DNA from 3 places in the Neptunomonas phycophila genome. Region 2 is predicted to be linked to each of the others. Evidence: predicted binding sites of a transcription regulator. Region 2 holds the regulator's gene; each other region holds the start of a gene.
What was found. Region 2 encodes PhoB, which activates phosphate uptake and scavenging genes when phosphate is short. Its sites were predicted from a motif close to TGTCATANNNNTGTCANA; they were not measured.
Positions count from the first base shown of each region.

Region 1: the regulator PhoB is predicted to act here: its motif matches at 9,307-9,324, upstream of BS617_RS00645 (TIGR00153 family protein).
Region 3: the regulator PhoB is predicted to act here: its motif matches at 2,744-2,761, upstream of BS617_RS17090 (phosphatase PAP2 family protein).

Region 1 covers NZ_MRCI01000001.1:132,244-142,955, forward strand. Annotated here, with positions in the region: gene ilvD (dihydroxy-acid dehydratase) at 37-1,881, opposite strand; gene BS617_RS00615 (hypothetical protein) at 2,025-2,276, shown strand; gene BS617_RS00620 (response regulator transcription factor) at 2,529-3,206, shown strand; gene BS617_RS00625 (ATP-binding protein) at 3,227-4,585, shown strand; gene argA (amino-acid N-acetyltransferase) at 4,644-5,987, opposite strand; gene argE (acetylornithine deacetylase) at 6,017-7,171, opposite strand; gene BS617_RS00640 (inorganic phosphate transporter) at 7,269-8,534, opposite strand; gene BS617_RS00645 (TIGR00153 family protein) at 8,556-9,236, opposite strand; gene BS617_RS00650 (CYTH domain-containing protein) at 9,380-10,018, shown strand; gene glnE (bifunctional [glutamate--ammonia ligase]-adenylyl-L-tyrosine phosphorylase/[glutamate--ammonia-ligase] adenylyltransferase) at 10,088-10,712, shown strand, end outside.
Region 2 covers NZ_MRCI01000003.1:198,026-208,737, reverse strand. Annotated here, with positions in the region: gene BS617_RS16475 (diguanylate cyclase domain-containing protein) at 1-41, shown strand, start outside; gene BS617_RS16470 (DUF1415 domain-containing protein) at 149-727, opposite strand; gene BS617_RS16465 (chorismate--pyruvate lyase family protein) at 838-1,401, shown strand; gene ubiA (4-hydroxybenzoate octaprenyltransferase) at 1,417-2,307, shown strand; gene phoB (phosphate regulon transcriptional regulator PhoB) at 2,383-3,078, shown strand; gene phoR (phosphate regulon sensor histidine kinase PhoR) at 3,097-4,416, shown strand; gene cysZ (sulfate transporter CysZ) at 4,427-5,173, opposite strand; gene BS617_RS16440 (hypothetical protein) at 5,195-5,425, opposite strand; gene BS617_RS16435 (NADP-dependent oxidoreductase) at 5,597-6,553, shown strand; gene BS617_RS16430 (DUF8082 domain-containing protein) at 6,619-7,281, opposite strand; gene BS617_RS16425 (GTP-binding protein) at 7,290-8,279, opposite strand; gene BS617_RS16420 (hypothetical protein) at 8,481-8,906, opposite strand; gene BS617_RS16415 (hypothetical protein) at 8,914-9,171, opposite strand; gene BS617_RS16410 (YjaG family protein) at 9,171-9,779, opposite strand; gene BS617_RS16405 (TRAP transporter small permease subunit) at 10,016-10,567, shown strand; gene BS617_RS16400 (TRAP transporter large permease) at 10,564-10,712, shown strand, end outside.
Region 3 covers NZ_MRCI01000005.1:7,607-18,318, forward strand. Annotated here, with positions in the region: gene thiD (bifunctional hydroxymethylpyrimidine kinase/phosphomethylpyrimidine kinase) at 1-544, opposite strand, end outside; TPP riboswitch at 533-627, opposite strand; gene BS617_RS17085 (MJ1255/VC2487 family glycosyltransferase) at 1,113-2,150, opposite strand; gene BS617_RS17090 (phosphatase PAP2 family protein) at 2,164-2,694, opposite strand; gene BS617_RS17095 (alpha/beta hydrolase) at 2,795-3,700, opposite strand; gene mutM (bifunctional DNA-formamidopyrimidine glycosylase/DNA-(apurinic or apyrimidinic site) lyase) at 3,781-4,593, opposite strand; gene rpmG (50S ribosomal protein L33) at 4,767-4,937, opposite strand; gene rpmB (50S ribosomal protein L28) at 4,949-5,185, opposite strand; gene radC (RadC family protein) at 5,406-6,080, opposite strand; gene coaBC (bifunctional phosphopantothenoylcysteine decarboxylase/phosphopantothenate--cysteine ligase CoaBC) at 6,281-7,486, shown strand; gene dut (dUTP diphosphatase) at 7,483-7,938, shown strand; gene BS617_RS17130 (phosphomannomutase/phosphoglucomutase) at 7,999-9,399, shown strand; gene argB (acetylglutamate kinase) at 9,421-10,323, shown strand; gene slmA (nucleoid occlusion factor SlmA) at 10,338-10,712, shown strand, end outside.

The DNA of each region.
Region 1 (10,712 bases), on a different contig from region 2:
GAGCCGCTGCAAGTAGGCGGCCCATTAATAGTGCGGTTAATCTAGCTTGCTTAAGTCGCGAACCGCGCCTTTGTCGGCCGAAGTAGCTAACAGCGCATAAGCTTTTAATGCAGCAGATACTTTGCGAGGGCGGTCTTTTACGGGCTTCCAAGCATCTTTGCCTTTTGCTTCCATCGCTGCGCGACGGTGCGCTAACTCTTCGTCTGAAACGAGTAAGTTAATAGTGCGGTTAGGGATGTCGATGCGGATTAGGTCGCCATTCTCGACTAGGCCGATCGCCCCGCCAGCGGCGGCTTCAGGAGACGCATGGCCAATAGAGAGCCCGGACGTTCCTCCAGAGAAGCGACCATCAGTCAAGAGAGCGCACTCTTTGCCCAATCCTTTCGATTTGATATACGACGTTGGATAAAGCATTTCTTGCATACCAGGGCCGCCTTTAGGGCCTTCGTAGCGAACAATGACGATATCTCCGGATTTAACTTTATCCGCTAAAATGTTAGCAACCGCTTCGTCTTGGGATTCAGTTACATGGGCTGGACCTTCAAACACAAGAATTGACTCATCCACGCCTGCTGTTTTAACAACGCAGCCGTCCAGCGCGATGTTGCCATATAACACGGCTAAACCACCTTCTAATGAGAACGCGTGGTCAATTGAGCGTATGCAGCCATGCTCACGGTCGCCGTCCAGTGAAGGCCAGCGTGTCGATTGGCTAAAGGCTGTTTGTGTTGGGATACCTGCCGGTCCGGCTTTAAAAAAGTTAATCACTTCCGGACTAGGGTTGCGCATTATATCCCATTGATCCAGAGCGTCTTTTAAGGTCGGGCTGTGAATAGTAGGGATATCGGTGTGTAAATTTCCTGCGCGATCTAGTTCGCCTAAAATCGCAAAAATGCCGCCCGCACGGTGAACATCTTCTATGTGGTACAGCGGCGAGTTAGGTGCCACTTTACACAACTGCGGTACGGTATGTGAGAGCCGATCTATGTCTTTCATTGTAAAGTCAATTTCGGCTTCTAAAGCAATGGCCAATAAATGCAGAATGGTATTCGTTGAGCCGCCCATCGAAATATCGAGCGTCATGGCGTTTTCGAATGCTTTAAAGTTACCAACGTTACGCGGTAACACTGCTTCGTTATCGTTTTCGTAATAATCTTTAGCGATTTTTACAATGAGATGTCCAGCCTCTTCAAACAGGCGGCGACGATCACTGTGTGTCGCAAGTGTTGTGCCATTACCGGGTAATGATAAGCCTAAGGCTTCGGTTAAGCAGTTCATGGAATTCGCTGTAAACATACCAGAGCAAGAGCCACAGGTAGGGCAGGCAGAGCGTTCGTATTCAGCTACTTTTTCATCAGATGCTGAGTCATCAACCGCGACAACCATTGCGTCGACTAGGTCTAACTTATGCTCAGACAGCTTGGTTTTTCCGGCTTCCATTGGGCCGCCAGATACAAACACAACTGGAATGTTTAGGCGCATCGCAGCCATTAGCATTCCCGGAGTGATTTTGTCGCAATTAGAAATACACACGAGTGCATCAGCACAATGAGCGTTGACCATATACTCAACTGAGTCGGCAATAATATCGCGTGACGGTAGGGAGTACAGCATGCCGTCATGTCCCATCGCAATACCGTCGTCAACGGCGATCGTGTTAAATTCTTTCGCCACACCGCCCGCTTTTTCGATCTCGCGCGCTACGAGCTGACCCATGTCCTTAAGGTGGACGTGACCAGGTACAAACTGGGTGAAGGAGTTAGCAATGGCAATGATCGGTTTGTGGAAATCATCATCTTTCATTCCCGTCGCACGCCACAGTGCACGAGCACCCGCCATATTGCGGCCAGCGGTAGAGGTTTTAGAACGATAAACAGGCATCAGGAGACCCTCAACAGCGTTATTAGTAGCATTTTTAGGCCGATATTATAACAGATTCAGGCTGAGCTAATAGAAGTTCGGTGGCTTGATGTATGCTTGAAGGTTTTAACGGTAATATTCGTACTATTTGATTGAGGTCATTTGTGAATAAAAAACAGATTAAACAAGACGATTGGCTACGACGAATGAGATGGGTAGGCATACCCTTATTTGTGATAAGTATACTATCCTTATGGGCAGGGCAATGGCTTGCTAATCCGACATTAGGGCAGATTTTTATTGTAACCATGCCTATCGTTCTCGTGATTGGTTTTGTTTACAATATTCGTTTTGTGATGATAGCTGTTAGGTTGCAAAAGCAAGAAGCTAACAAAGCATCGCCACCCAAGAAATGACAACGATTCGCAGCCTTTGTAGGCTAAGATGATGATAAACAACATATTATAATATTGAAAAACTCGGTATATATTGCAAACTTACCCTCATCGTGTAAGTTATGCGAAGCGCGCCGAATTGTTTGTGATTAAGTGTCTTAAATTGCATGCAATAAGTTTGAGGAACGGGTTCATTCAGCCACGAGTGAGCAAGTTACTCGCCAGAAACAGGCAGGTAGATTTGGATTTAGGTAAATATAACAGGAGTAACGAATGAAGCTGTTGGTCGTTGAGGATGATGCAGATTTACGTCGCCAGTTGGTCAGCGGGCTTGAATCTCGTGGCTATACTGTTGAAGAGACAGCGGATGGTCAAGAGGCTCTTTACCTGGGTTCTGAATTTTCTTATGACTTAGCAATTGTTGATTTAGGCTTGCCCTCGTTGTCAGGGGTTGAGCTGATCAGACGGTGGCGTGCAGAAGAAAGAAACTTTCCGATCCTCATTTTAACGGCACGCAGTGATTGGCAAGACAAAGTAGAAGGGCTCGAAGCGGGAGCGGATGACTTCTTGGTCAAGCCGTTCCACATGGAAGAGTTATTGGCCCGTTTAAACGCGCTGCTGCGCCGTGCTGCAGGTCATGCTAAACCGTTGCTTGAGTTTGGCCCGTTAAGCCTAGACACGATTGGGCGCGTTGTTGCTTGTTTTGACAAGCCTATCAAACTCACCAGTTACGAGTACCGTACCCTTGAATACCTCATGCTGAATGCCGGTAAGACAGTATCCAAAGCAGAGCTAACCGAGCATCTCTATCACCAGGATTTTGATAGGGACAGTAATGTATTAGAGGTCTTTATACGTCGCTTACGTCAAAAATTGGATCCCGACCAGACACTCAATCCTATTACTACGGTGAGAGGCCTTGGGTATCGTTTTGATATGCAATCTTCATAGTGCGGCGTTAAGCTTTATTGATGAAACGGCTAGGACGCTGGTACCCTCGATCCCTTAAAGCGCGCTTATTAATCGCTTCTTTCCTGTTGTTGCCCGTTATTATTACTGTAGCGGGCTATGCTCTGCAGAATTCTTACGCCTACAGTTTGCAAGCGTCCTTAGAAGATAGGATGCGCTTGCAGGTGTATATCATGATTGGCGAAGTACGTTACAAAGATAATCAGTTGAAAGTGCCTGATTATTTATCCATCCCAAATGATGGTTACGGGTATGCATTTATCCATTCTCAACTAGGACAGTTGCAGTGGGAGTCCCCGTCGGCCAAGTTCATTGATAAGCCGTTACGTACCCAGCTGCTCAGTACTCAGCTGAAAACCGGTGAGACTCGTTTTGAGTTCTTGGCGGATCAGAACTACTACCTCTATCAATACCCTGTTCAATGGGAAACCGAAGGGGTGGTTCGTCGCTATTTATTTTCATTATTAGAGCCAGGCGGCACCCTGCAAACGCAATTAAATAGCTATCGCACCCACTTGTGGGGCTGGTTATTTGCCGTGACTATTTTGGCGTTAATTCTTCAGACATTAGTGACTCGCTGGGGTTTGCAGCCATTGAGCAAGTTGGTGGCTGATCTGCATGAAATTGAACGAGGTCAGACAACGCGTTTAGCTGGTCAATATCCAGAAGAAGTGCAAGGGGTGACTGATAGCTTGAATCACCTTTTGCATAGTGAACGTAACCAACGGGAGCGTTATCGCAACACATTAGGTGATTTAGCGCATAGTCTTAAAACGCCACTAGCGGTTGTTCGTGGGGCGGGAAACGAAAAGCTGAGCTACGAAAGTTACCGATCCGTAGTGGATGAGCAAGTACGTCGGATGGATCAAATAGTTCAGTATCAATTGGCGAGGGCTGTGCGTAGCCAAAATAATACGATTGTGCATGCAATAGCTTTAGCGCCCTTAATAAAGCGAATTACCTCAGCGTTAAGTAAAGTGTACCGAGAGAAAAGTGTGGATTACTCTCTCTTGCTGGACGAAACAGCTCTGTTTGGCGCCGATGAGCGCGACTTAATGGAAATGCTGGGTAATCTGCTTGAAAATGCCTTTAAATATTCCCACTCAAAGGTCCGGGTCTCGTTAGTGTGTGATGATGACGGCGTGCATTTGGAGCTTGAAGATGATGGGCCTGGTGTCTCGCCTGAAATGCGGCATATTATCTTGCAACGTGGTGCCCGTGTAGATACATCCGCAGCGCCAGGGCAAGGGATTGGTTTGGCAGTGGCTGTGGATATATTGAGTAGTTATGACGGCCAACTAGAAGTGGGTGAGTCTTCTTTGGGTGGCGCTAGCTTTAAAATAATTTTGCCAACCGGCTAGTAATAGCTAGCACTGGTTGTTAAAAAGCACTCGGATTTAATCCCGAGCGCTTTTGTATTTATCGCAGCGCTTTAGAGAACACTTTTGAATTACGTTGGAAATTGTAGAGCGCTTGCTTTTTGCTAGGCAGTTGCTCGATTGCCACTTCAACAAAACCATGTTCAATGAACCAATGGGCTGTACGCGTTGTTAGTACAAATAAAGCGTTAAGACCCAACTCTTTCGCTTGCTCTTCAATCGACGCGAGTAACATCTCTGCCCGGTCACCCCCTTGATATTCTTTAGCAATAGCAACGCAAGCTAGCTCACCCATTTTCGACTCTTCATACTGGTAGAGTGCTGCACAACCAATGATGGCACCATCTCGTTCTACCACAAAAAACTGCTCGACTTCCGCCTCCAGTAATTCGCGTGAGCGGCGTACTAAAATGCCTTTGTCTTCTAAGGGTTTAATTAGTTCGATAATGCCGCCAACGTCTTCAATGGTGGCCGCGCGGACTTGTTCATAAGACTCTTTGATAACCATTGTGCCTGCGCCGTCTCTTGTGTAGAGCTCAGCGAGTAAGGCGCCGTCTTCTTTGTAGCTAATTAAATGGCTACGCGGGACGCCTCCAGCGCATGCAATAGTTGCCATATACAGCAACTTAGAGACTTCGGAGTGCGCAACGTCGGTACTTTCGAGTTGTTGATGGTACTGGCTTAGGAAGCGCTCAGCTGTCTTGGCAAGCAACTCAGAACGAACCTCGCCTTTACTATCTATAATGCCGCTTTCGCCGCCAAATAAAATTAACTTGTCAGCTTGTAATGCAATGGCTGTTTGGGCAGCTACTTCTTCGACTGATAAGTTGAATATTTCTCCTGTTGGGGAAAAGCCTAGGTTCGATAACAACACGATGTTTCCGCTATCAAGTTGAGCGCAAATACCTTTGTGATCAATGCGTCGTACTTCTCCTGTATGGCATAAGTCGACGCCTTCATAGACACCCACGGGACGGCCTGTAATAAAATTACCCGATACGGCACGTATTTCAGCACCATGCATGGGTGTATTGACGAGTCCCATGGATAGTTTGGATTCGAATAGGTTACGAATTACGCCAATGGACTCCATAACACATAATAAGGATTCGCTATCTGTAATGCGCATGTCATGATGCAGGCGAGTTTCTAAACCACGCTCTTCAAGACGTGACTCAATCTGTGGTCGTGCACCATGAACAATGACGAGTCGAATTCCCAAGCTGGTCATCAAGGCGATGTCATGAATGATGTTATCGAAGTTAGGGTCGATAATCGCTTCGCCACCTAGCATTAGCACAAATGTTTTACCGCGATGTGCGTTAATGTAAGGCGATGAATGACGGAACCAATTTACATAGTCAGTGGCGGTTGGGTCAGACAACGAGGTTTCCTCTTAAAAAATTCAGTCCGCTATTGTAAACAGTAGCGCTTAATCATGTGGCTCAGTATATCAACGGTTGGACGGATTTGGTCCAGCGCTATGAACTCGTCTGGTTGATGGGCTTGGTCAATACTACCGGGGCCCATCACAATCGTTTCCATGCCTAACGATTGTAGAAAAGGCGCCTCTGTTGCGAAGGCGACAGCGTCGGCTGTATAGCCGGTAAGCTTTTCGGCCATTTGAACTAGCTCAGCGTTGGCAGCCGTTTCAAATGATGGAATGCCATTAAAGATGGGTGCGCAGTCGATAATAACATCGTATTGGGCCTCTAAAGGTTTTACGCGTTTATAAATGCCTTCGCGTAGCACCGACATATCCATTCCAGGAAGCGGGCGCAAATCATACTCTAGTTCGCATTGTCCACAAATCCGGTTGGGGTTGTCGCCTCCGTGAATGCAACCTAAATTGAGTGTGGGCACATCAACACGAAACGCGCTGTTACGATAATTGCTTTGCATTTCTTGACGAAAACTCATGAGCTCGCCCAATACTTTATGCATGGCATCGAGTGCGTTAGCCCCTAATGATGGATCGGATGAATGCCCAGAACGTCCGGTGATTTTGATGCCTTCCATCATGATGCCTTTGTGCATGCGAATAGGGCGCAAGCTGGTGGGTTCGCCAATAACTGCATAACGAGCCTTGGGTTTGCCAGCATCGGCTAAGGCCTGGGCGCCTGACATGGAGCTCTCCTCGTCGGCAGTCGCTAGAATGATTAAAGGCGACTTAAAAGGATGGTCTACAAACTGCTTGGCGGCCTCTATGGCGAGTGCGAAAAAGCCCTTCATATCACAGCTGCCCAATCCATATAGGCGTTGGTCTTTCTCTGTGAGTGTGAACGGATTGCTTTTCCATTTCTCTTCATTGAAAGGGACTGTGTCTGTATGGCCAGATAAAACTAGACCGCCGGGGCCTTGGCCAAGTGTGGCAATAAGATTGTATTTGCCTGCATAGCCGGGAACCGGCATCACCTCAATCTCAAAACCGATTGCTGATAACCAGGTGGCTAGTAGATCAATAACGGGGCGGTTGCTCATGTCCAACTCTTGTGCTGTACAACTAACAGAAGGGGTGGCTATGAGCTGCGTCAGCATGTCGATCAGACTTGGAATAGATTTAGACATAATAAAAAGCCTGCACAAGTTTTTCTCTATTGTGCAGGCTTTCGGGAAGCGGGTCGAGCCTTCTTAGTGGGCGTGTTTCAGTGTATTAGCACAAAGCTTAAGTGAACATACCCTTAAACATGAAGAAGAACATGATCGCTAATAGTGCGCCTGCAGGTAGGGTAACTACCCAGGACACAAAGATGGTGCCGACAACGCGTAAGTTGAGTGCCGCTAAGCCGCGAGCAAGACCGACGCCGAGTACGGCTCCTACAAGCGTGTGCGTGGTAGAAATTGGCAACCCCGTACCAGATGCAACGACAACCGTTGTGGCTGCAGCCAAGGTGGCAGCAAAACCGCGACTTGGGGTAAGTTCGGTAATATTATTACCTACGGTAGCAATGACTTTATGACCGTACATGATGAGGCCAGCTACGATACCAGCGCCACCTAAGAGCAGTATCCAAGCAGGCATTGCTGTTTTTTGCGCTACTTCACCACCAGAGCTTATAACGCCTACGACGGCCGCTAAAGGGCCTACGGCGTTAGCTACATCGTTAGAGCCGTGAGCAAAGGCCATGGCGCAGGCTGTGAACATCATTAGAACACCAAATACCTTCTCGACGCTCGCGAAATGATAGTCCTTATCTGCTGTAGGGTCTGCTTTGATTTTCTTTAGCATCATGATACCAATGAACATGGTAATAGCAGCCACACCTATCGAGATGAACGCGCTGTTTGCAAAGCTGATATCAAGGCCGATGTGCTTTAGCCCTTTGGTGAATGTCACCATTGAGATAATAAAGCCTACTAAAAAGATATAAACGGGCACGTACTTTTTAGAATTTTCGAATGGTTTATCCGTATCTAAAATCAGCTTTTGCACACTCCTAAACAAGAAGAAAGCAATAATGCCTGCGGTGACGGGCGAGACGACCCAGCTAGCGACGATTTTAGAGACTTTGTCCCAATGGACAGCATCAACTGAGATGCCGACGGCAGCAAAGCCTACAATGGCACCGACGATAGAGTGGGTGGTTGAAACTGGCCACCCATAATGTGTAGCGATGAGTAACCATAAGCCTGCAGCGAGCAGTGCCGAGAGCATACCAAAAACGAGAAGTTCAGGATTGCCGGATAAAATTCCGGGGTCAATAATACCTTTGCGAATAGTGGCGGTTACGGCGCCACCGGCTAAATAAGCCCCTGCAAACTCGAAAAGAATAGCGATCATAATCGCTTGTTTCATTGTCAGCGCTTTGGAACCAACTGACGTACCCATAGCGTTAGCAACGTCGTTTGCGCCGACACCCCACGCCATGAAAAAACCAAACACACATGCAAGTATGACGATGATATCGCCGTATTGCGCAATAATGCTCATGATAATGCCTTTTTGTTGAGATTAGCGTGCTAGCAGAAGTTGTAAACGGCTGCCGACTTGTTGGGCGCGATCAGCTAAGTCACCTATGCCACTAATGACCTGATAGAGGAAAATAGCATCGATGGGGTGTAAGTCGCGTTCAATAGCAAAGAGTTGAGAGCGAATCGTGCGTTCAAACTCATCATTTTTGTGCTCAAGTTGATCGAGTTCGATTAGCATTTTTTCTACGACCTCTACTTCGCGGCCGCGAAATCCTGCGCTGACGAGTTCGTCCAGTTCGGATAATGCAGTGACGGCTTGTCCAGATGTTGCTAAGGCAGATTGAACAAACTCAAGCATAATGGGCTGTATGACTTCAGGGACTGGCATTTCGCGGCCTAACATTATCCCTGCAATGTCTTTGGCGCGGTTGGCGATTTTGTCCTGCATACGCAGCAATTCCAAGAGATCGGTACGTGGTACCGGAAGGAAAATGCTATTAGGTAGGTGTTGACGAACATCCTTTTTCAATCGATCAGCTTCGCCTTCTAAAACCGCAATCTTATGTTGGGTTGTTCGGGCAGTTTCCCAGTCGTTTGCTATAACAGCATTAAAGAAGGGGATTAGCTGTTCTGCACAGGCCTGTGCCTTTACGATGTGCTCTTGCATCGGTTTGAACGGTGAACGTGCAAACATTTGCATAATCGGATTGTTAGTAATCATAACCAAAACCTGTTTAGGATTGAGTTTTCGCGCAAGTATAAGGGTGAGATACCTGTATTTGTAGTAAAAATATCATCTAATTGTAACTAAATGTTAAAAAAGATCAGGTAATAGAGATTAACATTGCATGGGGAATGAATAGAGTGGCAAATGAAACGGAAGTGAAGCTGACTTTTCCTGCCGATAAGCTAGAACAAGTTTTAGCGCTTAAGGTACTGCAAGGTGCCGATTTTAAAGGTAAAAATCACCTAGTAAATCGGTATTACGATACGCCCGAGCTTGCTCTCACGCAGCATAAAGTGGCTCTGCGTATCCGAGAGCAAGGTGAGGATATTATTCAAACGGTTAAAACGCGTGGGCACAGCATGAATGGCTTGCATCAGAGAGGTGAATGGGAGTGGTTGCTTGACAAGCCGGATCTAGATTTAACCTTGCTCGCGCAAGCTCAATGGCCGGATGCATTACCTGTAGAAAAACTTAAAGGTCAACTGTTACCTATTTTCGCCACTAATTTTGATCGGCTTGTGTGGTGGGTTACTGTAAACGACACGCAGATAGAAGTTGCGCTCGATCAAGGTGATGTGAGTTATCAGTGCGCGCGCGATGGTGAGTTATTAAAAGATGCTATTTGCGAGTTAGAATTAGAGCTAAAGTCAGGAGCGGTAGAAGACTTGCTGATGCTTAAAGACCAGTTGCAAGCTGAACTTGGGTGCTTGGTCACCAGTGATATTAGTAAAGCAGAACGAGGTTATCGCCTTTTTCATCAGGCGAACCGGTGTTGATTAGATGTTGTTTTAGCTCCCCATCATGATAAGTGTCTGATTATTTATACCGTTTAAAAAGAGAAAACTATGACGCCTAATTTATCCGCGCTACCCAGTGATCTTATTCCATTAGCTGAGAAGCAGTGGGACCGGTTATCCCCATTGTTGGAATCAGTAAAGCCGCACTGGCCGGCGAGTCGCTACAATGAGTTACTGACCGTTTCGATTGGTAGTGATTTTGTGGTTGACCAATTGGCTCGTCATCCTGAATGGGGCGCTTCATTATGCAATGCCGAACAGTTGGATCAAAATCAGTCATTAAACGGATATAAAACGCTTGTTCAGGAGGCGCTAAAGCAGGTTACAGACGAGCCTTCTTTACTATCTGTTTTGCGTCTTCTTAGGCAGCAATCCATGGTGCGTCTGATTTGGCGCGATTTAACGCGAAGAGCCACCATGCAGCAGACCGTGTTGGAGTTAAGCTGGATGGCTGATGCACTCATTGATGGTGCGCTTGAAGTGCTTTATCAGCAAGCTTGCGATCGTTGGGGTACACCCATGCATGTCTGTGAAACTACCGGAGAAAAACAGCAGCAACGCATGGTCGTGTTGGGCATGGGGAAACTCGGAGCACATGAACTCAATCTATCATCGGATATTGATCTGATTTTTACATTCCCTGAGAAAGGTGAAACAGAGGGAGCTAAGCGTA
Region 2 (10,712 bases):
CAAAGGACACGGCACGCAACTGCATTGTAGTAGCCGCGTAAGCCCGCAAATAGCATCAATGCATTAGCTTTTTATTTCAGAAAACGATTGTCCATTGGAAGCGACTAAAACCTAGGGCTAGCTTCACGCTACAATCGCGTCTTATCAATCAACAGTAGTCCTTAAACGGCGGGAATAGCTCAATCAGCTTATCCCGTCCTAACGCTTCCAAATGTGCAATATTGCGTTCTGGTATAGCTTCGGGATCATCTATGTGTTTGAGCACCTGCTCCATCTGGCCCTCACGAATAATATGAATCATGGGGTATGGGGAACGGTTGGTCCAATGGCTGAGATCATCCTCTGGCGGCCCTGCAAATAAATAACCAGGATGAAAACTAGCCAGCTGAAAAACGCCTTCAAGGTTTGCTTGGGTCAATAGACGTTGGCATTCATCAAGCAACCCTAGGTATTCATAAAAGTCGGCTACTGCATTGGGAAAGATGACTAACGTAGTAGCGATATCACGTTCATTGGCTTGATTAATAACTAACAACTCGTCAACAAACGCTTCACACGCTAAACGGGTGTCTTCGCTTTCAACTACGGCATAACGCAAGGTCTCTTGTCTCACAACCGGCGCTGCAAAAGGGCATAAGTTAAGTCCAACGACCATAGTATTTACCCAACGACGGGTTAACGCTTCAACGCTGGCAGCTGTATTTTTGTGTGCTTTGTCTGTACTCATACCGCGCATGCTAATCGATTATGTGACGCGCCTCCAGCAACAAACGCTCAAGGCTTGGGATAGCCGACGCTTAAGCGTAGAATACCGTCCTCAGATAAAGGACCTGATTTGTGGATATCCGCGCCAAATTACTTCAAACGCCCTATACCGCCTTCCCGGCACCCGTATGGAAGGAACGTATTCGATTATCAGCCATCGATGCCCCCGCCGTATGGCGGCCGTGGCTAATGGACAGAGGGTCTCTGACACAACATTTGGTGAAAGCCAGCCATCAGCAGTTTTCGGTACAATTACTGAGCCTTGCTTGGCAGTATCCAAGCCTTAGTGAAGCACAAGCTTTGGGAATCCCCCTGCGCCACAAAGCACTCATACGCGAGGTGATACTCAAGGGTCAGAACGAGGCCTGGGTTTTTGCTCGCTCAGTGATCCCGGCCAGTACCCTGACAGGCAGAGAACGACAACTACACTTAATTGGCCAACGCTCACTAGGGTCTGTGCTATTCAGTGATCCAACTATGCGGCGCGGCCCCTTACAAACGACTTCAATCCAGGTAGATTCTCATACATTGTGGGCTAGACGCTCTGTCTTTCGTTTATCGAACAAGCCTTTGCTTGTAGCTGAGGTTTTTCTTCCGGCGCTTGAGCAAGTACACTACAGTCCTTCTCGATATTAGTTTAAGGCCTTTGTCATGTCTCATGTCGCACCTCGCCCTGCACTAACCTTACGTGAGCGTTTAGCCATCTATACCCAGCTTACGCGCTTCAATAAGCCTATTGGGAGCTACTTACTACTCTGGCCAACGCTTTGGGCGTTATGGATTGCGGCCGACGGAGTCCCTCCGCTTAGCTTGCTCATTATTTTTATTGCGGGGGTCTTTATAACGCGCTCAGCTGGCTGCGTGATTAATGATTATGCCGACCGGCATATCGACGGACATGTAAAGCGAACAGCTGAACGCCCCTTAGCTCGCGGGCTAATTAGCAGTAAAGAAGCGCTCATGCTGTTTGCTGGGCTGATGCTGCTCGCTTTTGTACTAGTTTTATTCACTAACCACATGACGATTTGGATGTCTTTTGGCGCATTAGCGTTAGCATCGCTTTATCCCTTTATGAAGCGCCATACCCACCTGCCCCAAGTGGTACTTGGCGCGGCTTTTGGGTGGGCTATCCCTATGGCCTTTACTGCCGTTGACGAGACTTTACCATTGGTTGCTTGGCTGATTTTCTTAGCTAAGCTGCTCTGGACCGTTGCTTACGACACCATGTACGCCATGGTAGATCGGGATGATGATATAAAAATCGGCGTAAAATCGACCGCTATCCTATTCGGCAAACAGGACAAGCGGATCATTGGGCTATTACAGATCGCCACTTTGTTAGTTTTACTATTAGTAGGCACATTAGAAAGCATGACGTGGCCTTACTATGTAGGGATCGTTATAGCCGGCGTGTTTTTTGTTTATCAGCAAAATCTTATTAAGGATAGAGATCGCACTCGGTGCTTTAACGCCTTTCTGAATAACCATTACGCCGAGTTAGCGGTCTTTGTTGGGATTGTCGTACACTTTATGACAAATTAGTGGCCAGCTGTAACATTTTTGTCATAATAAAATACTGTAATACTCGCGACTTATTACAAGCGTAGAGGCTTAGACATGTCTACAAGCAAACAAGTGCTAATCGTCGATGATGAGGCGCCCATCCGCGAAATGATCGCGGTTGCACTCGAAATGGCAGGTTATGAGTGTATTGAAGCAGAAAATGCTAACGATGCTCACGCGATCGTGATTGATCGACAACCTGATATGATTTTGTTGGATTGGATGATGCCCAACATCAGCGGCATTGAATTAGCCCGCCGCTTACGCAAAGATGAAACAACTGCCGATATCCCCATTATCATGCTGACGGCCAAAGGCGAAGAAGAAAACAAAGTACAGGGCTTAGAAGCGGGTGTAGATGACTATATCACCAAGCCATTTTCTCCTCGCGAACTGGTAGCTCGATTAAAAGCTGTTTTACGCCGTGCTACGCCTAAAGGCATTGAAGAGCCAGTGACGGTTGAAGGCTTAACGCTTGACCCTATCTCGCACCGTGTAACTGCCGAGGGCAAAGCCATCGATTTAGGGCCGACTGAATTCCGATTATTGCAATTCTTTATGACCCATCAAGATCGTGCCTACTCCCGCGGCCAATTGTTGGATATGGTTTGGGGCGGCAATGTGTATGTTGAGGAACGGACAGTAGATGTTCACATTCGTCGCTTACGCAAAGCGTTAGGCAATGAACATGACCACCTAGTACAAACGGTACGAGGAACTGGGTATCGTTTTTCGACACAAGTAGCCTAAACACGAGTTGTATCCCCTATGCAGAGAGTCCCCCAAGCCGCCGTAGGCAGTTTATTTTTATTTGTCGCTGTATCTGCAACGGTAGGCTTATTCATAGGCTCTGTTAGCTGGGGAATGGTTGCTGGGTTAGGGCTTTGGATTTTTCTACAACTACGCCAAATAGGAAGGCTGCAAACCTGGTTGCATAAATATGATTCTGAGGTTCCCGAAGCCGAGGGTATATGGGGCGACATCTTTGATGACTTAGCACGAATTAAAAAGCGTCACCATAAGCAACGTAGTGATCTAAAAGAGATCATCAAACGCTTTCAACGCTCTTCAGCAGCACTACCCGATGCCGTTGTTATTATTGATAAGCATAATAATTTAGAGTGGTGGAACCGCGCTGCAGAACGCTTATTAGGCTTTAAACATGTGTCTGACCGTGGAATGCCGGTTATGAACTTGTTGCGTGATCCTCGCTTTATACGTTATTACCACAAACGTAAATATGACGACCCTCTGCAGCTACCTAGCCCTGTCCTCAACGACACTACCTTACAGTTCCAAATAAAAGAGTTTGGTGCTAGCGACCGACTGTTAGTAGCCCGTGATATCACTCGTTTGGTGCGTTTGGAACATACCCGACAAGACTTTGTGGCCAACGCTTCTCACGAGCTACGCACGCCATTAACGGTCATTCGAGGTTATCTGGAGACTTTTTTAGACCAGGACCTCCCCAAACCTATGCAGCGTGCTCTGACACAAATGCAGGCCCAATCAAGCCGCATGGAAGGCCTAGTCTCTGATTTATTGTTACTTTCTCGTCTTGAGTCTAGCCAGCATATTAACGATGAAGTCCCTATCAACATTCATCAGATGCTTATCACTATCCACCATGATGCAGAAGTGATCTCACTCGATAAGCAACATCAGGTAACGTTAGATGTCGACACCGAGTTTGATCTGTTGGGTCAGCCACAAGAACTCCATAGTGTATTCTCGAACCTCGTCTTCAACGCTGTGCGGTACACACCAGAAAATGGCTTGATTAGTATTAAATGGTTTGTCGATGAGCAAGGCGGGCATTTTTCGGTTACTGATAATGGTATTGGTATCGACTCCATCCACCTACCACGTTTAACGGAACGGTTTTATCGCGTCGATGAAGGCCGCTCTACCGCCACCGGCGGCACGGGGCTAGGATTAGCCATCGTGAAGCATGCGTTATACCGTCACGGAGCTCAATTAACCATTGAGAGTCAGCTAGGGAAAGGCAGTACTTTTAACTGCCACTTCCCCCCTGACATGCTGTATTCAACTCAATCTCGTATAGCCCAGCAAAAAAGTGCGACCTGAGCGGGTCTATTCACACACCAGCCACCGCTCGTTCGACGTGTTCCTCAACCCAATATAAAGTTGCCCCTATCACAGCGGCAGGCATAACAATCAGGTTTAAAATAGGAATCATAGTGCCAAACTGCACAACGGCACCAAAACTGATAGAGGTGAGACGCCGCTCGGCTAAGAGCTGAGTCATTTTTTTAAAAGTCACCTTATTATTATCCATCGGGTAATCGCAATACTGGATCGACATCATCCATGCCCCAAACAAAAACCATAAAAATGGAGCAATAATGTTTAAAACAGGGATGAAACTAAACACGATGAGCAAGAACAAGCGCGGCAAATAGTACATCATCTTAGCTAACTCACGCCCTAATGCACGTGGGATCATTTTTACAAACTCGCCCCAGCCTTCATCCGTGACTTCGCGCCCTCGACGCAGTTGCTCAATCTTTTCGGATAGAAAACCGTTAAATGGCGCAGCAATAAGATTGGCGACTATCGAAAAGCCATAATACACCACGACAAGCACCAGCAATGCGAAGAGCGGCCAAAGCAACCAATCCAAAAATGAAAGCCACTCAGGCAGATACGAAAGCCAGTAGTCGACCCATACATCAAACTGATCCATCAGCAGCCAAATAGCACCTGTAAACAACAATATGTTAATGATCAGTGGTATTAATACGTATTGCCGGATACCGGGCTCAGGCAGCATGCTAAAGCCTCTAAATAAGTACCCAACCCCTTTAACTGGATTACCCTTCATTTACTCTCCTTAGTTAACCCATTACAGCATCACAAACAATGTTACACGAATCACAACCGCCACTATCATCATGGCTAACCCAATACGGTTAACTTTATTTTCAAGTGGATTAAAAACGATTGTAGGTTGCCAAAATTGCAAAATCGATTTTACATCTTTGGTTCGCCCAGCATACATACCAAGCGATATAAGAAAAACGATCAGACCACCCCAGAATAGAATCGGTTCAAGAACAGCTAAGAAATACATCATGGCTCCTTACATTAAGCACAGATAATAAGATGGCAACACTGTAATGCGCGCCAGCTAGCCTATCAGAATTGATTTGTTGAGGCTGCACAGCTAGGCTCATCTTACATGCCACTTTGGCCGCATACGATCCTTTTATCGTCTGTCATTACGTTAAATAATAAGAGGTTACTCATGAAAGCTATCCGCCTTGACCAGTTCAGCGAAGTCGACACATTTGCGACACATCTCACTGTACAAGAGGTTCCAGAGCCCGCTCTAGAAGCCGGTGAAGTGCTGATCCGAACACTGGCCGCAGGCGTTAACCCTATCGACTACAAAACCTGCAGTGGGGGCGGAGCTTCTGCCTTTATCGGTGACTTGCCCTTCATTCCCGGATGGGAGTTTGCCGGTGAAGTTATCGCATGCGGCAGCGATGTAACCGGGTTTGATTCTGGCGATGCTGTTGTCGGCTTTATTCGCTTTCCTGAACGCGCAGGGTGTTATGCCGAGCGCATAGCGGCACCTGCCGACCAAATAGCCCGTTTACCCAAAGGCGTAGCACCAATCACCGCAGCAGGAGCCGCGTTAGCAGGCTTAACAGCGTGGCAGGCGCTCTTTGATAAGGGTAACTTGCAACCACAACAGCGCGTACTGGTGATGGCCGCTGCAGGCGGTGTAGGTCACCTAGCCGTTCAATTAGCCAAATGGAAAGGCGCGCATGTTGTAGGTACTGCGTCACCGGCTAACCATGACCATTTACTGGCTTTAGGGTGTGATCAGGCCATTGATTACCGTGACGAATCAGCCCTTGAAGCGCAGGCACCGTTCGATCTCATTATTGACGGAGTTGGAGGTAAAACGGGTATTAAAGCCATTGCGTTGCTCGCCGCCACAGGCACATTAATCACGTTACCCTCTGTGACAAAAGATCAGGTCATAGCCGCTGCGGAAAAAGAAGGTAAAAAAGCGCTACCCATTCGAGTTGAACCCAATGGTCAGCAGTTGGCAGAACTACTGGCGCGTATCGAGCAACAAGAACTAACAGTCACGGTTGCCGAAACATATCCGTTGGCCGAAGTAGCACGTGCTTTTACGCAAATAGCAACAGGACATACTCGCGGGAAAGTGGTACTAACACTAGGCAGTTAACCGGCTGTTACGCAGCGGCGCTTACTCACTATAAAAGTAAGCGCCGCTAGTTTATTTGGCAGCGGTTAACGGTTTGCAGAGAACGCTTTAACTGTGGTTACTGATTTTTTCAGAAACGCAGAACGGTCATCTTTATCATCAATTTCACGAGCTAGTTGCTTAAGCAACTCAGCTATAGTTCCCAACCTAACACCATGTTTGGCCCGCCATGCGTCATAAGCATCGTCAAAAACGATACTCACCGCCGGGCCTATATAATCGGCCATCAAATCACGCAATTGGTTCATCAATGCCCTCAGTTGCGCCTCAATTGCAGGGTTATTTTTCACAGCAGGTCGACTAGCCGTTGATGTATCGGGAGCGACGCTAGGCTCTGGTTCTGTTACCGGTGCTATTGCTTCAATAATAGTCGGCATTACGGACCGCACACTGGTGTTAATCAGCGCCATGTTGACTTCTTTTTCTGTCAGCATAATAAGGACCGTTTTATCGTCAACTACATGCCCCATCAACAAGCATTCATCAAGCTCAAAAATAATCTCTTTGTGGTCTGATCCAATGGAATGAATCGCATTGAAGATTTGATGCGCTACACGCGAGGCGCTTCCCATATTGGTATCCAATATCTCGGGAAAGGTGGATGCCAGTATAGAATCAGGTGTCGCGACACAACTGTGTTGAATGCCACCTAATTGCTCTAACTCTTTTAATAATTCGATCATAGACATAGCGATGCTCAACCCCACTGCAACAGATCATCAACCTGCTGTTTCAACGTCCTGATTGAAACACGGTTTGAGGTTTGAACTCCCAATGTTTGATCTCCCTTGAAAAACACGGATACGTTGTCCTCTGTACTGCTTTTCAGCGATACACTTCTTACCTGCCCTAAATCCGAGGCTTCTTCAAAAACAGTAATCACTCCGGAAACGAAGCCTACAAAATCATTCATTTCAGACGATTCAATTGACGACGTAATTACCTCGCCCATGCTGTCCGTCAGTGCGGCACCACGTACCCCTTGGAAATTCATTACATCATCAACAATTGAGTCTTTCACGACGATCTCAGCCCCTTGGTAAGTGTCCACTTCATAGTGCGGCTCTTCCGGTTGAACATCCGTCTCTTCCAGTACTCTATTTTCATCTCGAATAGTCGCGTCTTCCAATAATTGCGACCAACCATCAAACGACATTTTATCGGCCAGCATGCGCTGTACGAGCGGTAATACAGAGCTGCCTTTACGCGCGTCAATAAACTCAACCGTGGCATCAATCCCCAAGGTTTCAAGTGTCGCTTGGTACTCTTCTAATCCAGGCTCGGCCCGCAAATCGGAACGCGTTACCCCAACAATCACAGGTTTACGGGCGATCAGTTCAGCAAACTCTGCCGCGTAATATTTCAAATCCTGCATAGGGTAGTTACGGGTGTTATCTACGAGAAAAATAATACCCGCACAATCGGCGGCTAAGTTATTCGCTAATAAATCCCACATGAAGCGAAATCGCGACTGACCCGGTGTTCCGTACAACAAGATGGACTCGTCTGCACTAAGGTTCATACAAGCATAGTCCATAGCGACCGTTGTTGTGGCTTTTCGTAATCCGGTTAAATCACTTGCCGTCGCCTCTGTTTCTATATTCTGATCATGCTCACTTAACGATCGAATAGCGGATGTTTTACCCGCCCCAACCGGGCCAATAAATAACAGTTTATGGTGTTGCATTAAACTAGGTCCATGCTGACTAACACTCTTATGCGATGTGTTTTTCTTATTCTTATTAATGACCTACAAAAGCCTGTCTTTAGTAGCGGACAGTTAAATGCTTTGCGATAGGTGTATGGAAAATAGCCTATAAAGCAGTATTTTTGAAGTAAATGACGAGCGATTATGCGGAATAATGAACAGAATGTAGTCAGGATATGCTTATTGGCTGCAAAACTGGGAGACTTGACGCATCAACATGCGGCAAGCTTCACCGCGAATATTCCGATCAATGCACTCATACTTAGCCCAATGCTTGTCGTCTTCGCTGGGCACTTCTTGAAACGCGGGCACGCCTTCGCACAAAGCACTATTGGGCGCCGCTACGGCCAAACAATTTTTAAGAAATAATCCTGAGCTCACAGAACAGCCAAACTCTTGGCAACCATCAAAATCAGCAAGGGTACGAGTTAGACACGCATTTTGATCATTCTTTTCGCCAAATAAGCGTCCTGCTTGTTGGCTCTGCTCTCTCTCTAACGAACGCTGCTCGTTAAAGTTAGCCACTATCTCCGCTTGGTTGCTCCACAAGTAGCCCGCGAGTACTGCGACAACCACGAGAAACCCTACAAATAGCTTTGCAAACATGGGGATATTAGCCTCGTTTATACAAACCAACAACGCAACAGCACAGACCTACAACGGCTAACAGCATTCCGCCATTTACCTGCAAAGGATGCCGCATCATAAAAGGAATAAAGGGATGAGTTTGAGAGTCATCACATAGCTGACGCAGGTAATCAAAGGAGCCTCCTTGCGCACGACAACTATCGACGAGGCTATATTCATAAATATACCCCCCCATTAGCAGCACACAAGGCACAATTAAAAGCAACAACCCCAACTTAAGCATTAATGGTCATCATCACTGATTCCAATGTTACTAAAGCCTTGATTACGGGCAAGTTCACGTAAGTCTGAAACAAAAGCTTTGGTCATGGTTTTAGTCGACATCAGACGCTCAATGACTTCTTCGTGGAACTCATCTTCCTGAACCATAAGGTCATGATTAGAAATCAGCCGGATTATTTGCTCATCCGACATTTGATCATCGCCCTCACTCAGTTCGATAAACATAGCCACGCATTCACGCGATACATTACCCACCGCAATGGCTTCATCGACATCGGCTTCTAAGATACAAACCAACGTTGAATAAAGTGACACAACCGCATCTAACGCTGGAGAGGCACCATACATCTCGTACTCATCTAAGTCGGGCATATTAGCCTCAACTTTGTCGAGCTGTACTTCAAAATTCATTTTAGCCCCACCTGGGACCAAGGACTGCCATACACCATCCAGAATGGTTTCTAGCTGAGTGGTATTACCAAACTCAACTAATTTGCTAAACAGAATGAAATTGGGAAATTGTCGTTCAGTTAGCGCTGCGCAATAAGCCGCTAGTTTACTATGATCCAGAGAGCGAAGTTGTGGCTCAACAGGCAGTCTATCAGTCATATACAGGTCTCGGCGTTAGAAGGTGACGTGTCTATTGTAAGGGTTTTAGCGGAATTTGCAGCCAAAACACTCAGTAAAGCCGGTGGAATTACGGATAAATCTCATGATTTTTTACTGTTATACTACTTATATTCGTTAAAACGAGTATGTTTCGCCGATAACGCGCAAGATCGCGCTTAAAAGCAGAGCCCGAATAACAACCTCAAAACACGTAACTTGCTAGTAAGAGAAAAATAATGCAAAGCAACCGCTTAAGTCAGCTCGTGAAGCTGCTTGACGGCCTCAGCGAGTGGACAGGACGAGTCATTTCTTGGCTTACCCTACTGATGGTCGTCGTGACGTTTATAATTGTTGTCATGCGCTATGCGTTGGACATGGGTAATATCGCCCTGCAAGAATCTGTGATTTATATGCACAGCTTTGTTTTCTTACTTGGGGCCGCTTATACCCTCAAGCATGATGGTCATGTCCGTGTTGATATTTTTTATCGCCCGGCCAGCGAACGAACTAAAGCCGTTATTAATATTATTGGCACCTTGTTTTTGCTGTTCCCCGTTTCAATCTTTATCGGTTACATCTCTTGGGAATATGTCTCTACCTCGTGGGCACTCAAAGAGGGCTCTCAAGAAGCGGGCGGCATTCCCTATCGTTACCTCCTCAAAACGACATTAATTGTGATGCCTGCACTCATTGTATTACAAGGAATCGCAGAGCTAGGCCGCAGTGCTTTAGTCTTACGCGGCGAAAGCCATCTCATTGAGGAAAGTGTAACGGAGCACCCACTATGACCGAGTATTTATCGCTTTTATTGTTTGTGGCGGCAGTCGGTGTCCTATTAATGGGCTATTCCGTTGCGTTTTCGTTGGCAGGCACCGGGTTATTATTCGCCGGCATAGGTGCTGTTACTGGCCATTTTGATACCGTTTTTCTTGA
Region 3 (10,712 bases), on a different contig from region 2:
GACCACCTTTTAGCAATACATGCTTGGCCCCTAACTCATGCAGTTTCGGCAATAGCGCATACATCCCATCAATAGTGGTGGGCTCATCAAGGCCAACTAAAGCCGCAGCTTCGGGTAAATTAGGCGTAATAAGATAAGCGCGAGGTAAGATCTGCTGTTTGAGCGCCGCTACCGCATTCATAGGTAATAGCGCGCTCCCACTTTTAGATATCATGACAGGGTCAACGACTAGGGGAATAGTAGGATAACGGCTCAGCGCCTGTGCCACTGTCTCTATGATATCAACGGAGCCCAACATACCTACCTTGATCGCATGAATAGCAATATCCGTTAGCACAGCATCGATTTGAGCGGCGATTACATCATTAGGAATAGGGTGAATTGCTGAAACGGTGTGCGTATTTTGCGCCGTGACCGCTGTGATGACTGACGCTCCGTAAACACCGAGCGCAGAGAAAGCTTTTAAGTCAGCTTGTATGCCTGCACCACCTCCGCTATCAGAGCCTGCGATGGTCAGCACATTTGGGATTGCAAATGATTTCATCTCGATTCCTACGCCAGTGCAAACTGGATCAGGTTCAGCGGGTATCATCTCAGCCTCAACATAAGGCACCCCGACAAGATAAATTAAGTGTACGTTGTCCGCTTTTTTATGTCTATATTTGCCGAACAACAAGCGATTGAATGATCACTCAAGAATTCGGTATGAAAAATAGGACTTTTTCCTATATCCAAAAATTCTCACTCAGACATAATAACAACCGTGGATCTCCTGTTCATGGAACGAATGTAAGGAAGGCCTCGACAAGCGGAATGGACACAAGGATTGTCCGAATGGAATCAACTAATTAGCAATAATTAGCACCGCAAGGAAAAAGGAAGCCAAAAAGAGAACTTTGCATACGGATTTGCGAAGTTCTCACCACTTCCCACCTCGTTATACACTGAGCTACCTACTCTTCTTTAATACAAAACGCTTTACAACTTATCATCTAAAAATGATGACTATTTAACGATAGCAATAGTATGCGCCTACTCGCGACAGCACACCAAAGCAAATAGGTTTGAAGCGGCAACGATCAGAGAACTGTATCAAAGAAGTGTCTTAAAGCTCATGCAGGGACGCCTGTCGACAAGCCCCAAATAGATCGCACAACATCAGAGGCTGGCTCAGAGCAATCGCCCGCTATCCATTTAGCCAACCCGCCCGCTACATCTTGAAATAGTTGAGGTTCAGGTTGCGGCTGTTCCAGCCAATGCTGAAAATCACGAGGTTGGAAATCATCCATTACTGTAGCCAATTGAAGCCGATCTAAAAGAATGGCATTTGAGCGCTGTTCCGACTGACCTTGCATAGGCTTAGTTAAAAACTTTTTACCATACTGCATTGTTTCGCTAGCTAAGCCAAAGCCACAATTTGAAAACACCCCAGAACAAGCCGCTAAATCTTGCTCAAACCCTGCACGACTAAGAGGTTTAAAGTGAACATTATTGATTGAATGCGCAAAAGAACGCTTACTATATACGTGAAAGCGATAATCAGTAAACGAAGCAAACCAATCGATCAATGTTTCATCTGTTTCAAATGGGAGATAAACCAGAACCAGCCCTTCATCAACTGTCCTTGAATATTGGGGCGGGCTAATTAGAGGCGGAACAATTGTTCGGTTAAAATGATCCCAATGCACCCCTACGGGTATCGTAACAGGAGCAAATATCTGAACGCCTAAACGCAACATCAACGAGCGCCAGCCATCGGGCAACTTGTGCATAAAAGCATACTGATGTGCGATACCAATAGACTTTTTACCGCGCAGTTTCGCCGCCCAAGCGGTCACCGGCTCAAAGTCAGAGAGAATAAGATCATAACTCTGGACATCCAGCGACTTAATATCACGGATCAGCGTGCTTAAACTATTCCTTGTGAGGGTATCCCACGACTTAACTTTTGCGCCCTCTCCCATATAAAAGGTTAAACCGCGACGCGTTTGGTAGTCGCCGAACAACTCCATATCAAACAGTTCGTCAGCAGGGCGACCACTGAATAAGTAATCAACATCAACGCCGGCCTGCTTGAGCGCGGGTGCCATGACCCGTGCGCGTGTTATATGACCATTACCTGTCGCTTGCACCCCATATAGCACCTTCATGACTACACTCGCCTCATAAAGCAAATCCAATAAGCATAGCCAACTCAGCGCAACAGATACCTAACGCAGCGCCAGCGGCGATATCCGTTGGATAGTGGACACCCAGCATTACACGAGAAAAACCTATCATCCCAGCCAACACATAACCAACGCCTGCAAGAGCTGGATAAAAAACGGCTAAAAGCGTAGCAAACAAAAAGGCGGCGGCTGAATGCCCGGAGGGGAAGCTAAAGGTATCCGACGGAACAATAACCGCCTCAAACCCCTTAAGTGAGCTGGGCCTTGGACGTTTGATGGTGTTTTTTAGCAACCAGTAAACCGGGAGCTCCACTAAAAAAGCCAACAGCCCCGCCACCAAAAATGCCTGACCATGCTCGGCATCGAACACAGCAAAAGCTACCCCAATAACGACATATAAGAGGCCATCACCTAACCGGGAAATAGCCCGACTAATCAGCGCCAAATGTGAATACGTTAAACGGCGCGTCTGAAGCCAGTTAAATGTCAGTGTGTCAAAGTCTGTTATTTTCTGGATGGTAAGCATCTTTAACCCCCAGTTAGCCCATGCAATTTTAGGTATGGTGGGTCAACTAGATGACAGACCGATGACAAAATACTGACTTTTATGTGACAACCATTGAGACTTATTGTTGAGCGATCCACTCAGAGACAAGATTGACTAGCCCATCGGGATTTTCCCATGGTTGCATATGCCCACCTGACACAACCGCTAATGTAAAAGCATGAGATTGTTGCTCGATCACCCTGTGTGCATATTCAAGTGACAACACCTCATCCTTTTCGCCCTGTATTAGCAATCCTGCAAGCTGCCGCTTACTATCTGATCTAGCGGAACGCCAACTAAATATCGAGTTCAAAGTTTTAAGCGGGTAATCGAAAACAACAAGCGGATCAGCCCCCATTTCATCGGCGGCAGGATGAGAAGCAATAAGGGCATCATAATCCAATATCGACTTTAACGGCACTCGAGCCAGTGGGAAAAACGGGCTACTCATACCAATCCATTGCCAACCCAGACTATGCATGAGGTCGGGAGCTACTTCCGGCATCAATAACGTTTGGCAAATAACGCCAGATATTCGCGCATCCTTCTCGGCAACGGCCATCGCTAATAACGAGCCGATAGAATACCCAAATAGATAAACAGGGCGAGTCTTTGAACCCGCCAGATACTCGATTACTTCACTAACGCCGTCAGCAATATCGTCAAGGGTGTACAACCCCCTAACACCGCCTGAATACCCGTGACCGGGATAATCCATACTAACAACGTCAAATCCTCGCCTACTCAGCTTATCCAGCAGCGGCGCGTAGTATTCAGAATATGTCCCTATGCCAGGCAAAAAAACCACCAGCGGTGATTTAGACTCAGCAAAAGAAGGATAATGCTCGTAGTGAATTTCACCTAACTTAAAAGTTTCTCGGCGCTCCAAAGAAGGCTCAAGCCCCATCTTTGCTCGCAAACGATCACGCAACCCTATATCCGCTTCAACTGTTGGCGTGAATAATGAAAAGTAGTCTACAAACACTCTAACAGTCTCCTTTTACGCCATAATCAAGATATCTACCTGTATCAACCCAAGCAGCCAAGATGCATTTTTTGGATACATCAACGCTGGCAACGAGAGCAAAACACCGTACTGCGCTGCCCCATGCGAACTTCCGTTAGTTCTTTGCCACAAACTAAGCAAGGCTCACCGGCTCTACCATACACTGATAACGATTGAGCAAAGTATCCAGGCTTACCGTCGCTATCAACAAAATCCCTCAGAGTCGTCCCTCCTTGCTCAATTGCGGCGGACAATATTTTCTTGATTGCCGCAACCAAACGAGTCAGCTTAGGCTTAGATACTTTACCGGCCGGCTTCCTTGGATCAATACCCGCCATAAACAACGCCTCATTTGCGTAAATATTACCGACACCGACAACCACATGACTGTTCATCACCAACTGCTTAATCGCCACACTGCGCCCTTGGCTACGATTGATCAGATAATCAGCATTAAACGCGTCTGTCAGCGGCTCTGGACCCAGCGAAGAGATCAACGATAGTTCCTCTCCCACTGGCTGCCACAAAACTGAACCAAATCGGCGAGGATCCGTTAAGCGCAAGCACGCCCCCGAAGCCAAACCGATATCGATGTGATCATGCTTACCAGGCTCTACATAATGAGTGAGTACTCGCAAACTACCAGACATTCCCAAATGAATAACAATAGCTCCGCGCTCTGTCTCTAAAAAAAGATACTTGCCTCGCCGGCTCACGTTATTAACCGCAAGACCTATAAGCGACTGCAAAACATCGACAGGAACCGGCCAACGCATCTTAGGCTGACGCACAACAATAGAGGTGAGCGTCTGATTAATCACATGCGGAGCAACACCGCGCCGCGTTGTTTCTACTTCTGGTAGTTCTGGCAAAACGTAAATCCCAATTCATTTTGAATCATGCGCTATTAATAACAATGTACACACGCAGTTAACAAGCGCTTTAACCAATCACATCTCTCTTATGTACGCAGAACAAGCTCCACTTGTTTCTTTTAGACATAAAAAAACCCGGCCAAAGCCGGGTTTTCTGGAAGCACTAAATCTTATTTGATCTTAGCTTCTTTATACATAACGTGCTTACGAACAACTGGATCAAACTTTTTGATCTCAAATTTTTCTGGCATGTTACGTTTGTTTTTATCAGTCGTGTAGAAGTGACCTGTACCGGCGGATGAAACCAGACGGATCTTTTCACGGTTACCTTTTGCAGCCATGGTCTAGCTCCTTATACTTTTTCGCCACGAGCACGAACTTCAGTCAAAACTGAGTCAATACCCTTTTTATCGATGATACGCATACCTTTAGAAGAAACGCGTAGACGAACAAATTTGTTTTCAGATTCTACCCAAAAACGGTGCCAATGCAGGTTTGGTAGAAAACGACGACGTGTTTTACGTTGTGAGTGGGAAACATTGTTCCCTGTTACTGGACGCTTACCAGTAACCATGCAAACTTTAGACATAATTAATACCTTATTAGTCGATTAACTCTATTCAGATGTCTATTGGCTACGAGTAGCTGATATGCCACTTACGCAATAGCCTCAGGCGGAGCGTCCAAAAACCGGACAAGAATCCCATACCGGAAGTGAATAGAAGGCGCGCATTGTACAGAAAATCAACAACCCAAGCTACCGCTTTTTACGAATAAATCAAAACATTGCTAAACAGCGCCCACAATCACTATATCAACCCCCGTTCAGCAAATGAAACAACCTCAGGATCACCAATCACCATGTGATCCAACACGCGCACATCCACCAACTGCAGCGCATTGACCAAACGCTCTGTTATATGTCGATCAGCCGCCGAAGGCTCGGCAATGCCCGATGGATGGTTATGCGTCAAAATAACGGCCGCTGCATTCACTTCCAAGGCTTTACGCACGACCTCTCGGGGATACACAGAAGCCGCATCTATGGTGCCAAAGAACATAGGCTCAAACCGAATGATTCGATGCTTATTATCCATAAACAGACACGCAAAAACCTCTTGACGATAATGGCGCATCTTCGCCGACAGAAACATCCGAACCGCAGAGGGGCTCTCCATCACATCTCCACGCTCTAGCGATGCCAACAGGTGACGGCGGCTCATTTCTAAAACAGCTTGTAATTGAGCATACTTCGCATTTCCTAAACCAGGCCCCTGACAAAAAGCCTCCTGGCTGCTCTCAAGCAACTCTCTAAGCCCGCCAAAGCGCTGGAGTAAATCTCTCGATAAATCAACAGCACTAGTGCCCTTAATACCTGTTCGCAAAAAAATGGCCAACAACTCTGCATCGGACAAAACCGCCGCGCCATGATGCAAGAGCTTTTCTCTCGGCCTTTCTAGCTCCGGCCAATCTGTAATTGCCATATCAACATCCCTTTATTTCGCTCTTTAGCTTCATGCTAAGCAACACAAAACTTATTCTACGAGCACAAGCTGACTATTAGCTGATCAGAACGACTACTCATATAAAGTACGACTTTATCGCCTTAACACCTACGCAACAAAATCGTGAGATGGTATCGTACACGCCTTTAGCATTGCAGCAGATTCGAGTGGTTCAAGGTATGCATAGACTTACTAACAAACAGGTCATTCTAGGTATTACAGGTGGGATTGCCGCTTACAAAAGCGCCGAACTAACACGCCACTTAAAAGCTGCTGGCGCGGATGTACGCGTTGTAATGACTCCCGCGGCTACCGAATTTATTACTCCCCTAACATTACAGGCCCTGTCTGGAAATCCGGTTCACACACAACTACTCGACCCGGAAGCGGAAGCCGGCATGGGGCATATAGAGTTAGCACGTTGGGCTGATATTATGGTTATAGCTCCCGCCAGTGCAGACTTTATGGCTCGCTTAGCTTCTGGCATGGGAAACGACCTGTTAACTACGCTGTGCTTAGCAACCGACGCCCCTATTTGCCTTGCCCCTGCTATGAATCAAGCCATGTGGCGATCAGCACAAACGCAACGCAACGCTGAGACACTATCCGCACAAGGCATTAAACTATGGGGGCCAGGCATTGGCGATCAAGCGTGCGGTGATACAGGGCCAGGGCGCATGCTGGAACCTCTCGATATTGCCGCGCGAACAGCCGCTAGTTTTGAAACAGGATCGCTAGCCGGCCTGCGGCTAACAATAACGGCAGGGCCAACCCGAGAACCGTTGGACCCTGTGCGATATATATCGAATCATAGCTCAGGGAAAATGGGCTTTTCGCTTGCGCAAGCCGCCGTTAGTGCAGGTGCTCACGTTACGTTAATCAGCGGGCCCGTCAACTTAGCGACTCCCGACCATGTAACACGCATAGATATCAACAGCGCTCAGGATATGCTTCAAGCCGCCGAATCCGACGCCGCCCAATGTGATATTTTTATCGCTTGCGCGGCTGTCGCTGATTATCGACCATCCGCTGTTGCAGAGCACAAGATCAAAAAAGGGAAAGAAGAGATCATGGAGCTTCACCTGATCAAGAACCCCGACATCGTAGCGACCATCGCTTCCAAAGTTAACGCTCCATTCACCGTTGGCTTTGCTGCTGAAACGCGAGACATAGTCAGTTATGCTCAAGACAAATTGGTTAGAAAGAAGCTAGATTTAATTATTGCGAATGATGTTTCCCGAACAGACATCGGCTTTAACAGTGATGACAATGCCGTCACTCTAGTCACTGCCGATCAGGTTACAGAACTCCCAATGATGCGTAAGCGTCAGCTTGCAACCTCATTAATTGACCATATTGCCCAACTTTATAAGGCCAACCGATGAACACTCTTCAAGTTAAAATTTTAGATCCTCGTATAGGCGATACGTTTCCGTTACCCACTTATGCGACCCCGGGCTCTGCTGGCATGGATTTACGAGCCTGCTTAGACGAAACATTAACATTAGCACCCGGACAAACGGAGCTTATTCCAACAGGCTTATCTATTCACATTGCCGACCCCTCACTGTGCGCCATGATTTTGCCCCGCTCTGGGCTAGGCCACAAACATGGCATCGTATTAGGCAATCTTGTCGGCCTTATCGATTCCGACTACCAAGGCCAACTTTTTGTTTCTTGCTGGAACCGCGGTCAAACGACCTTTTCGATGGCGCCTGGAGAACGGATAGCGCAGCTCGTTTTAGTACCGGTCGTGCAAGCTGAATTTGAAGTGGTCACCGAATTCAGCGACTCAGAGCGAGGCGACGGTGGATTTGGCTCTTCTGGCCTCTCTTAACAGCTCCTATTAACCGCAAATAGTCACATTTAACGAAAGCCCGAGCAAAAGGATGGCAAAGTGAGCTGCAATTTAGACAATATAGATGACACTCTATTTCGTGCTTATGATATTCGCGGCATTGTAGGAGAAAGTTTAACTGAAGCCGTTGCGTATCACTTAGGACGCGCCTTTGCTGCCCAAGCGAGAGCTCAAGCTATTCGCAATACCGCTGTAGGAGCTGATGGCCGCCTATCTAGCCCCGCCTTAAAAAAACAACTCATTCAAGGCCTACTCGAGGGTGGCCTTGATGTTACCGACATAGGCTATATTGCAACACCGGTGCTTTACTTTGCGGCCCATCACACCGACACAAAAACCGGCATCATGATTACCGGCAGCCATAACCCCAAAGCGTATAACGGGTTTAAAATGATGATGGCGGGCAACACGCTGGCTGAACAAGACATACAAGCACTTAAGTACCGCATGCTGGATAAAAACTACGATAGCGACTCCAGCAAACGGTTAGGTTCCTTACATTCTCACGATTTTCGCGCTCAATACCGCAAACGAATCTTGGACGATATCAGCTTACCTCGGCCACTCAAAGTAGTCATAGATTGCGGCAACGGGATCCTTGGAGAAACAGCCCCATACCTGCTTGAACAGCTTGGTTGCGAAGTTATCCCTCTGTATTGCGATGTAGACGGTAACTTTCCAAATCATCACCCCGACCCTAGTAAAGCCGACAATTTAGCTGAGTGCATCACTGCCGTTAAAACCCAACAAGCCGATGTAGGGCTCGCCTTCGATGGCGATGGTGATCGTGTTGGAGTGATTACTGCAGATGGCAGCATTATTGACGCTGACAGGCTCACCATGCTGTTTGCCGAGGATGTCCTCACCCGAAACCCTGGTGCAAAAATCCTCTTTGATGTGAAATGCTCTCGTCAGTTAGCCCACGTCATCACCCAAGCAGGCGGCGTTCCCACAATGTGGAAAACAGGTCATTCAATGCTCAAACGAAAAATGAAGGCTACTGGGGCATTGCTTGCTGGTGAGATGTCAGGGCACATTTTTTTCAAAGAGCGCTGGTTCGGTTTTGATGATGGGCTCTATGCTGCCGCCCGTTTACTAGAAATTTTAGCCTCCCAACCAGAACCTTTAGCATCTCTGTTTGCGCGTTATCCACAAGACATCAGCACACCAGAGTTGTCCGTCGAGGTTTCCGAAGCCTCAAAATTCGCTATTATCAAAGAGCTTCAGCAGCACGCCTTTCCTGAGGGCAGCAAAACACTGATCGATGGTTTACGAGTAGACTATGCTGATGGATGGGGCTTATGTCGAGCCTCAAATACCACACCGACGCTCGTACTTAGATTTGAAGCCGATAACGAAACAGCGTTAACCCGTATAAAAAACCAATTTCAGATACAATTACACGCCATAGACTCAACAATAAACATTCCTTGTGCGTGAATGCCAAAAGAGAGAATCACTATGCCACTTAACAGAGCTCAAGCCATGGCAACCGCTGAAGTACTCAGCGTAGCCGTTCCGTACATCCAACGCTTCGTGGGCAAAACTATCGTCATTAAATACGGCGGTAACGCCATGACCGATGACAAACTTAAAAATAGCTTTGCACGTGACATTGTCATGATGAAGCTCATTGGCTTGAACCCAGTAGTGGTTCACGGTGGCGGCCCACAAATTGGCGATTTACTCGACAAGCTCAAGATCGAATCACACTTTATTAACGGTATGCGTGTAACCGACTCTAAAACCATGGATGTAGTCGAAATGGTATTGGGCGGCATGGTCAATAAAGAAATTGTTGGGCTCATCAACACGAACGGCGGCAAAGCGATTGGCCTTACCGGTAAAGATGGCCAATTATTAATGGCGCGCAAATTACGAGTTAAACACAAGACCCCTGAAATGTCCGCCCCAGAGATTATTGATATTGGCCATGTAGGTGAAGTGGACTCGGTTAATACTGACGTGCTGGACATGTTAGCTGACTCTGATTTCATCCCCGTGATTGCACCTATCGGTGTCGGGCCTGACGGCGCCTCATACAACATCAATGCGGACTTAGTCGCCGGTAAAGTGGCCGAAGTACTCAAGGCGGAGAAACTAATTTTACTCACTAACATTGCGGGTCTGATGGACAAAGAGGGTAAAATTTTAACAGGGCTGTCTACGGAACAAGTCGACTCGCTAATTGAAGACGGAACTATTTATGGCGGCATGCTCCCTAAAATTGGCTGCGCTCTGGATGCTGTTAAATCAGGCGTAAACAGCGCACACATCATTGATGGCCGCGTAGAGCACTCGTGCATGCTAGAGATCTTCACTGATGAAGGCGTAGGCACGCTGATCACCAACCATTCTCTATAAGATATTGAGTGAGCATGAACGAAACGACCAAACTGTCACGACGTGAGCAAATTCTTCAAGCACTAGCCCAAATGCTAGAAGTTAACCCGGGACAACGCATTACAACCGCGGCCTTGGCTAAAGAAGTTGGCGTGTCTGAAGCCGCTTTGTATCGACATTTTCCAAGTAAAGCACGCATGTTTGAGGGGCTCATCGGTTTTATAGAAGAGACCGTATTCACACGCGTTAATATGATTACAAGCTCAGACAGTCCAGCAATACGCCAATGCGAGCAAATACTGACTCTAGTACTTGCCTTTGTTGAGCGCAACCCGGGGATGGCTCGTATTTTGACGGCCGACGCCCTAGCCGGTGAAACGGACAGGCTGCGTGGGCGTGTTAATCAGTTT